Regions from separate parts of the Staphylococcus sp. AC872 genome, predicted to be linked through region 2. Evidence: predicted binding sites of a transcription regulator. Region 2 holds the regulator's gene; each other region holds the start of a gene.

Region 1 (3,300 bases), on a different contig from region 2:
TCATATGCTTCACACGCGCACACATTTCTTTATGACGTCCTTCAATAACTGGACGTTGAACTGGATTACCTAAATAACCGCATGTCCGTTTAACAACATCAACCGTTTCAGGGTTATCATTACCACATTGAGGACATTGATAGCCTTGTGGTGTTGATTTAAAATCTCCATCAAATCCACATTCATAACAATGATCTATTGGAATATTGGTACCTAAATACCCTACCTTATCATAAGCATAATCCCATACCGCTTCTAGCGCTTTAATATTATGATTCAATTTAGGGTACTCACAATAGTGGATAAAACCACCACTCGCATAATAGGGATAATCTTTTTCAAAATCTAATTTTTCAAACGGCGTAATATCTTTTCTTACATCATAATGAAATGAATTTTGGTAATAGCCTTTACTTGTAATATCTTGAATATCTCCAAATCGTTCTTGATCTAACCGACAAAAACGATCGGTCAATGATTCACTAGGCGTACTGTATATGCTAAACCAAATGTCATATTGATTTGTCCATTGTTTTTGTAGACGCTGCATTTCTTTTAATATTTCAATTGTAAATGCTTTGGCTTCGTCATTATGTTCCCAATTAGGTCCATAAAATACTGTAGCAGTTTCATATAATCCGATGTATCCCATGGAAATCGTAGCTCTTTTATTCTTAAATAGCGCCATTACATCTTCGTGATCATCGAGTTTATATTTAAATGCACCGCTTTTATATAGGATTGGTGCATTATTTACTGTCGCTTCTTTTAATCGCTCTATTCTATATACTAAAGCATCGTGCATTAACGACATTTTGTTATAAAAAATTTTCCAAAACGTTGTCATGTCACCTTTTGATTCAAGCGCAATTCTTGGTAAATTTAAAGTTACAACACCTAAATTACAACGTCCATTATTCTCAAATTCACCTTGTTCATTACGCCAACTTGGTAAAAACGATCGACATCCCATCGGTGCTTTAAAATCGCCTAATAATTCTACAATTTTATCGTAATTTAATATATCAGGATACATGCGTTTTGTTGAACATTCTAATGCAAGTTGCTTGATATCATAATTCGGATCTTCTTTTTTCAAATTAATACCATCTTTAATAGAAAATACTAACTTAGGAAAAATGGCTGTGACACGATCTTTACCTAATCCTTTAATTCTCGTTTTCAATATCGTCTGCTGTATTTTACGACTTAATGTATCTGTTCCTAAGCCAAATCCTAATGTGACAAATGGTGTTTGACCATTAGAGGTATACAGTGTATTAATCTCATACTCCAAACTTTCAATGGCGTCATTAATATCTTTAGTCACTTGTTGCTCTACATATGTTTCAATCTGTTCATCTTTAACATAAACTTGTGCTATTTCACGATGATGTCGCTCATTATATTGTGCATACTCACTCAATAATTCATCTACACGATCCACTGTACATCCACCGTATTGACTACTAGAGACGTTCGCAATAATTTGTACAAGTTGTGCTGATGCTGTCTGAATTGATTTTGGAGATGTAACATTGGCATTACCTATTTCAAAGCCATTTTTCAGCATGCTTTTTGCATCAATTAAACAACAATTTGTTAATGGTTGAAATAGGTGATAATCTAAATCATGAAAGTGAATATCACCATTTTGATGCGCCTCAGCAATATGTTTAGGCAATAAATAATTTAAAGCATATGATTTTGAAACAATACCTGCCGTTAAATCGCGCATAGTCGAAAAGGTATTGCTATCTTTATTAGCATTCTCATTTACGATAGTTGGATCCTTCTCAATCAAACCAGTTAATGATTGTTCTAGTTGATTCATCTTACCACTCTTTTCTATATATAGTGTTTATTTAAAATTTAAAACACAACATATAGTATTACAATGTATAATCGATGACTTAACTAAACTGTCATAAGTTTATTACTAATTCATGAACAACTATAAAAATAATCATTCAATTTTTGAAATCATTGTTTTGAAAATTGAATGATGTCAAATAATAATAAACTCCCATGGAGGCACGAATTTAATCACAACCCTGACAAATATGTCACACCCATTCAAAATTTAATCCAAAACAAAAAAGAACTCAAAATAATATTTAATATTATTTCGAGTTCTTATTTGAATATAAATCATTATGAAATGTAGTTGTATGAACCAGCTTGGCTAGCTGAAATAGTACGTGTTGAAACGTTACCTGGTCCACCATTATAGTTCATTTCTGAAACTTTGATTGAACCATCACTATTTACATTTTCAACATATGCAACATGACCAAATGCACCTTGTGATGTTTGCATAATTGCACCTTGTTTAGGTGAATTACTTACATTATAACCATCTTGTGCTGCAGCGTTTGCCCAGTTACTTGCGTTACCCCAATTAGAACCGATTTTACCGCCAACTTTGTCATATACATAATAAGTACATTGACCAGCAGTATACGCATTTGAACCAGAGCTTGATTGTCCAGAAAATGCAGTTGAATTATTTGAAGATGGCGCGTTTTGTGTAGTCACTTTGATATTTTTATCTGATGTTGAATAATCAGCACCTAATCCGCCACCTTGATTATTTGTATTATCAGTAGTATAAGATTGTGTATTTTGATTATTGTTTGTAGCATTATTTGAATTGTAGTTTTGAGTAGTTTGGTTACCATATGAATAACTATTGTTATTACCTTGTTGTTGGTTAGGACTCCAATTACCTTTCCAATCATAGTGGTAGTTACCTTGTTGGTCAATTGTATATGTGTATTCATATGAATAAGGATCGTTAGGATTATATCCGTTATTGTTTTCTGCTGCATCTGCATCATGTTGCATTAAACCAAATGTTGCGAAACCTGCTGTTGCAATTGTAGCTGTAGCGATTTTTTTCATTTTAAATATCCTCCTAAGAATGATAAAGCTTTTTTGTTTACTATCTCGTGGCTACCTTCAATTTTCTATAAACATATAAGTTTCTTCTTCGTTAATTAACGACAAGACACACTCTAACAAACAAACAAGCTTTTGTGGGCGATGTTAAGATTTTGTAAATGAATCATAATAATCCAACATTTTTTGTAAAATTGTTGGATTATGGTTGTAATGGCTTTCAAAAGGATAGCTACGCAATTTAATCATTTTGTTAATATCAATTATTACTATGTATGTAATTTATCTGACAATTTTCTACATAAAAAAACTAAGATTATTGCATTTCATTTGGTTTTATTGGGTTTTGTTTAAATAATTCAACATTACTTGTTGATACATATCTGTATAGTCTAAATA
Region 2 (3,300 bases):
TGGTAAGTACGATGAGAAGGTAGAAGCCATTGAAAATGGCATTCGTTATAAAAACCAAGATATCAAATTAGTTTCTGATAGAAATCCTGAAAACTTACCTTGGAAAGAACTTGATATAGATGTTGTCATCGAAGCAACTGGTAAATTCAATCATGGTGATAAAGCTATTGCACATATCAACGCAGGTGCAAAAAAAGTATTATTAACAGGTCCATCTAAAGGTGGCCATGTTCAAATGATTGTGAAAGGTGTCAATGATGATAAATTAGATGTTAATAAATTCGATATTTTCAGTAATGCATCATGTACAACTAACTGTATTGGCCCAGTTGCAAAAGTATTAAATGATGAATTTGGTATCGTGAACGGTCTGATGACTACAGTACACGCAATTACTAATGACCAAAAGAATATTGATAATCCGCATAAAGATTTGCGTAGAGCACGTTCATGTAATGAAAGTATTATTCCGACATCTACAGGCGCAGCTAAAGCATTAAAAGAAGTGCTACCTGAAGTAGAAGGTAAATTACATGGAATGGCATTAAGAGTACCAACTAAAAACGTTTCTCTTGTAGACTTAGTAGTAGATTTAGAACAAAATGTAACAGCTGATCAAATTAATGACGCTTTCAAAAATGCAAATTTAGATGGTGTATTGGATGTAGAAAGTGAACCACTTGTTTCAGTAGATTTTAATACAAATCCTAATTCTGCAGTAATTGATGCACAATCAACAATGGTTATGGGCGATAATAAAGTTAAAGTAATCGCTTGGTATGATAATGAATGGGGATATTCAAATAGAGTTGTTGAAGTAGCAGAGCAAATTGGTAAGTTGATAGAATCTCATAAAACAGTAGAAGCTGTGTAAAATTAATTTTTAAGAGACTGTCAGTCTAATCTTTAATATGAAGGTTAGATTGGCAGTTTTTTGTTCAAAATAAAATGTAGATGCCAAAGTTATCTAGAAATTAAATAGAAAAAAGTTGACTTTAACATCATTTTTGAAAATGTCACATTTTTTATTTAGGTTGTTATATTTAATGATATAAATTAGTTTACACTTTTAGACATATAATTTAAAAGGTGCTTTCTTTTGTAACGTGTGAATTTATAGTATAATTGAGCATAATCTAAATAGAAAAGGGTGACAATCATGAAATGCCCAAAATGTAATTCAACACATTCAAGAGTAGTAGATTCACGTCATGCAGAAGATGCGAACGCGATTCGTCGAAGAAGAGAATGTGAAAATTGTGGTACAAGGTTTACAACATTCGAACATATAGAAGTGAGTCCATTAATAGTAGTGAAAAAGGATGGAACTAGAGAACAATTTTTAAGAGAAAAAATCTTGAATGGATTAGTTAGATCATGTGAAAAACGTCCAGTGAGATATCAACAACTAGAGGATATAACTAATAAAGTGGAGTGGCAATTAAGAGATGAGGGGCATACTGAGATTTCATCTAGAGAAATTGGAGAACATGTAATGAACTTATTAATGCATGTAGATCAAGTTTCTTATGTTCGCTTTGCCTCTGTTTATAAAGAGTTTAAAGATATTGACCAACTGTTAGCTTCAATGCAAGGTATTCTGAATGATAATAAACGGAGTGATTTATAAATGGGGTTAAATTCCTTTGAATTAGGTTTAAGACCACAAGATAGTTTTGAAGTGATTCAAGATTTTTATTTAAATTCACAGCATCTTGAAATATTAAATCGACTGTTTACACCTTTAATTGGGCCTCAAGCAATTGGTTTATATCACTTTATGCATCAATTTTCAAATGATGTTGAGCAACCACTCACCCATTATGTCATTATGAATGAACTTAAAGAAAATTTAATCGACTTTAGAAATCAAATGGATTTATTAGAAGCCATTGGTTTGATGAAATCATTTGTAAAACATGATGAACAACAAACACATTTTATATATCAATTGATTCAACCTCCGTCACCATCTCAATTTTTCAATGATCCTATGTTATCTGTATTTTTATATAGTGAAGTTGATAAAAAAAGATATCAGGTTCTAAAGAAACATTTTGAACAAACTTTTAGAGATTTATCACAGTATCAGCAAACAACCAGAAAGTTTACAGATGTCTTTAAAGTACCCAATAGAATATTAGATATCGATACACAAAATATACCTAAAGCGAGTGAATATCAAGGATTGGATTTATCTAATGAATCTTTTGATTTTGATATGTTGAAACAGATGTTACATAACCATTTCATCTCAAATGAAATAGTGACAAAGGATGCTAAAAGTCTAATTGTTCAACTCGCAACTTTATATGGTTTAACGGCTGATGCGATGAAACATATTATATTGAATTCAATTACAAGTGCGCAGCAATTATCTTTTGAAGAGATGCGTAAACAGGCACGTTCTTATTATTTAATAGAACATGAAAATCAATTACCTAAGTTAGAATTGAATAAAAACATTAAACACAGTGACATTTCGACCCAAAATAATGAAATTCCTGATCCTGAAAATGACACGGAACAATGGCTTCAACTGTTAGAACAGACGAGTCCGATTGATATGTTAGCATCTTGGTCTGAATCAGAACCAACATTATCTCAAAAAAATATGATTGAAGAATTAATTCATAGAGAAAAAATGAACTTCGGTGTTATTAACATCTTATTACAATTTGTTATGCTTAAAGAAGATATGAAATTACCCAAATCTTATATTTTTGAAATTGCTTCAAATTGGAAAAAGAAAGGTATAACAACGGCTAAGCAAGCTTATGAATATGCCTTGAAAGTTAATCAACCTAAACCATCAAACGAGAATAAATCACAATCATATCAAGGCTATAATCGTAAAAGTAAATTGGTTTCTAGGGAGAAAACGCCTAAATGGTTAGAAGAAAGAGATAATCCAAACGCTACAGCACTTTCAAAAGATGAAAAAGACGATCAATTTGAAAAGGATAGACAAGCATTCTTAGAACAATTAAATAAAGATTGGGAGGAGGATTAGATGGAAAGCTTTAAGAATATTGTAGGTTCAAATAAAGATTTCGAAAAGAGAATTGCTAAAATACGTCAACAGGTTGTAAATGATCCTGATGTGAAGCAATTTTTAAATGAACACCAATCAGAACTAACCAATGCTATGATTGATGAAGACTTAAACGTCCTACAAGAATATAAAGACCAACAAAAGCACTATGATGGGCATAATTATAATGAGTGTCCTAACTTTGTTAAAGGTCATGTGCCAGAATTATATATTGAAAACGAACGCATTAAAATTCGCTATTTGCC
Region 3 (3,300 bases), on a different contig from region 2:
TGATCAAGTGCATATATATTGAGTAATACACCTATTAACCCGAGTGTAGACCTTGAGATAAGTAATGGTTGGCTACTTAATTTACCAAACATAGGTTGCTTATATTTAAATATGAAGAATAACGGTATGAACATTGCAACTAAATTTCTTGCTAGAGACTTTTGAAATACAGGTAAATCGCCTGATAATCTGAAGAAGACAGACATAAAGCTAAAGCCTATCGCAGATATTAATATTGCAATTATACCTTTGATTTTAGGATTCAATACTATCGCCTCATTCATAAAAGTTTAACGTTATTATAGTAGCATAAATGATGTTGATATGCATAAATGACTTGAAAAAACGTAGGGGGAAATATATAATAAAAATACGAACACATGTTCTATTCGGCGAGGTTATTCTCTAGTTCCAAATCATTTGTGAGATTTAAAATAATTGTATATAACTGAAAACGATTGCAGTTTAATTTTGATTTTCTATTGATTGTATCCTTTATTTTGACGGGGTTGAGCTAGAATCACGAGCTTACGCTTAATGTATATTTTTTTATAAAAAGCAAGTAATTTTAACTGAAAAATTTTTTTATTTTTATTGATGTAAGACTAAAGGTGTAGTGGTGCATGTTTAGAAGAAAAGACGAACATTTGACATAAAACTTTAACTTTAAATAAGTTTAGGTATTATGTATAATGAAACACAGAATATAGTATCGGTATTGATAAACAGACACAATATATTGTGTCTGCAGCAGATACTAATAAAAGGAATAATCTTAATTTAAATGCAAAATGACACTAGTAATAATAGAATAATCTCTCGTTTACGGTGTTTCCGCACAAAATGTTTACTTATACTATATAGATCTACATTTCAAATCAACCACAATATCTTGTGGTTCAAAATAAAATCTAATATCAAGATAAGGTCATATAGTTTTTATAAACTTTTCTTTTAGTGACTCATTTCATTCTACAACACTATATTTTGTAGGAAGCTTTCCTGTTATGATGGGAGAACTTCTTTTTTAATTGTTTAAAGATTGGTGAAAGAAGGCGATCCAATGAAAGTAGTATATTTCTCATTTTCAGGTAATGTACGCAGATTTATTAAACGTGCTGAAATCGAAAATGTAATGGAAATTACATCAGATAATTGTACGGATCCTATTAATGAACCATATATTTTAGTTACTGGAACAATAGGTTTTGGTGAAGTACCACAACAAGTACAATCATTTCTAGATGTAAATCATTCATATCTTAGAGCGGTAGCTGCCAGTGGTAATAGAAACTGGGGTCAAAATTTTGCTAAAGCAGGGCGCTCTATTTCTGAAGACTATAATGTACCGTTGTTAATGAAGTTTGAAGTGCAAGGCACTAATAAAGACGTTATCGAATTTAAAAACAAGGTGGGTAATTTTAATGAAAACTATGGACGAGAAGAAGTACAATCACATTGAATTAAATAATGAAGTTACAAAACGAAAAGATAATGGTTTTTTCAATTTAGAAAAAGACCAAGAAGCGCTCAAAGTATATTTGGAAGAAATCCACGACAAAACGATTTATTTCGATAGCGAAATTGAACGTTTACACTATCTTGTAGACAATAACTTCTACTTCAATGTATTTGCAAAATATAGTGATTCAGACTTAGTAGAAATCACAGAATATGCCAAGTCAATAAACTTCCAATTTGCTAGTTATATGTCTGCAAGTAAATTTTATAAAGACTATGCACTTAAAACGAATGATAAACAACAATATTTAGAAGATTATAATCAACACGTTGCCATCGTTTCAATGTACTTAGCTAATGGCGACAAAGATCAAGCGAAACAATTTATTTCAGCCATGGTAGAACAACGTTACCAACCTGCAACACCGACATTTTTAAATGCCGGAAGAGCAAGACGTGGTGAACTAGTTTCATGCTTCTTATTAGAAGTAGATGATAGTTTAAATTCTATCAACTTTATTGATTCAACCGCGAAACAATTAAGTAAAATTGGTGGCGGCGTAGCAATTAATTTATCTAAATTACGTGCACGTGGTGAAGCAATTAAAGGTATTAAAGGTGTAGCTAAAGGTGTACTACCTGTTGCTAAATCACTCGAAGGTGGATTTAGTTATGCAGATCAATTAGGCCAAAGACCTGGTGCAGGTGCTGTATATTTAAATATTTTCCACTATGATGTTGAAGAGTTTTTAGATACTAAAAAAGTAAATGCAGATGAAGATTTACGTTTATCAACTATTTCAACTGGATTAATCGTGCCTTCTAAATTCTTTGACCTAGCAAAAGAAGGTAAAGACTTCTACATGTTTGCACCACACACAGTAAAACAAGAGTACGGTGTGACTTTAGATGATATTGATTTAGAAAAATATTATGATGACATGGTTGCAAACCCTAATGTAGAGAAAAAGAAAAAAGATGCACGTGAAATGTTAAATACCATTGCTCAAACACAATTACAATCTGGTTATCCATATTTAATGTTCAAAGATAATGCGAATAAAGTTCATGCTAATTCAGATATTGGTCAAATTAAAATGAGTAATTTATGTACTGAAATTTTCCAATTACAAGAAACATCTATTATAAATGACTATGGTACAGAAGATGAAATTAAACGAGATATTTCATGTAACTTGGGATCATTGAATATTGTGAATGTCATGGAATCTCAAAAATTTAGAGATTCAGTTCATACAGGTATGGATGCATTAACCGTTGTTAGTGATGAAGCGAATATTCAAAACGCACCTGGTGTAAAAAAAGCTAATAGTGAGTTACATTCTGTAGGACTTGGTGTAATGAATTTACATGGTTATTTAGCCAAAAATAAAATTGGTTATGAGTCAGAAGAAGCTAAAGATTTCGCTAATATTTTCTTTATGATGATGAACTATTATTCAATTGAACGTTCAATGCAAATTGCTAAAGAACGTGGAGAAAAATACCTTGATTTTGATAAATCAGATTATGCAAATGGAAAATATTTCGAATTCTATACTTCACAAGAATTTGAACCACAATTTGAAAAAGTACGCGAATTATTCAAAGGTTTTGAAATTCCAACAGCAGAAGATTGGAAAGCATTACAAAAAGATGTAGAGCAATATGGACTATACCATGCATATCGTTTAGCAATTGCACCAACACAAAGTATTTCTTATGTGCAAAATGCAACAAGCTCAGTAATGCCTATCGTTGATCAAATTGAGCGCCGTACTTATGGTAATGCTGAAACATTTTATCCAATGCCATTTTTATCACCTGAAACAATGTGGT

What was found. Region 2 encodes NrdR, which represses ribonucleotide reductase genes. Its sites were predicted from a motif close to AACACNATATATNGTGTT; they were not measured.
Region 1: the regulator NrdR is predicted to act here: its motif matches at 1,877-1,894, upstream of nrdD (anaerobic ribonucleoside-triphosphate reductase).
Region 3: the regulator NrdR is predicted to act here: its motif matches at 882-899, upstream of nrdI (class Ib ribonucleoside-diphosphate reductase assembly flavoprotein NrdI).

What each region holds. Positions count from the first base shown of each region.
Region 1 covers NZ_CEEDKW010000001.1:469,376-472,675, forward strand. The annotation lists gene nrdD (anaerobic ribonucleoside-triphosphate reductase) at 1-1,834, opposite strand, end outside; gene ACZ267_RS02340 (CHAP domain-containing protein) at 2,155-2,904, opposite strand; gene ACZ267_RS02345 (ArgE/DapE family deacylase) at 3,238-3,300, opposite strand, start outside.
Region 2 covers NZ_CEEDKW010000005.1:157,236-160,535, reverse strand. The annotation lists gene gap (type I glyceraldehyde-3-phosphate dehydrogenase) at 1-874, shown strand, start outside; gene nrdR (transcriptional regulator NrdR) at 1,160-1,630, shown strand; gene ACZ267_RS09515 (replication initiation and membrane attachment family protein) at 1,631-3,013, shown strand; gene dnaI (primosomal protein DnaI) at 3,014-3,300, shown strand, end outside.
Region 3 covers NZ_CEEDKW010000004.1:150,438-153,737, forward strand. The annotation lists gene ACZ267_RS07945 (DMT family transporter) at 1-266, opposite strand, end outside; gene nrdI (class Ib ribonucleoside-diphosphate reductase assembly flavoprotein NrdI) at 1,064-1,462, shown strand; gene nrdE (class 1b ribonucleoside-diphosphate reductase subunit alpha) at 1,425-3,300, shown strand, end outside.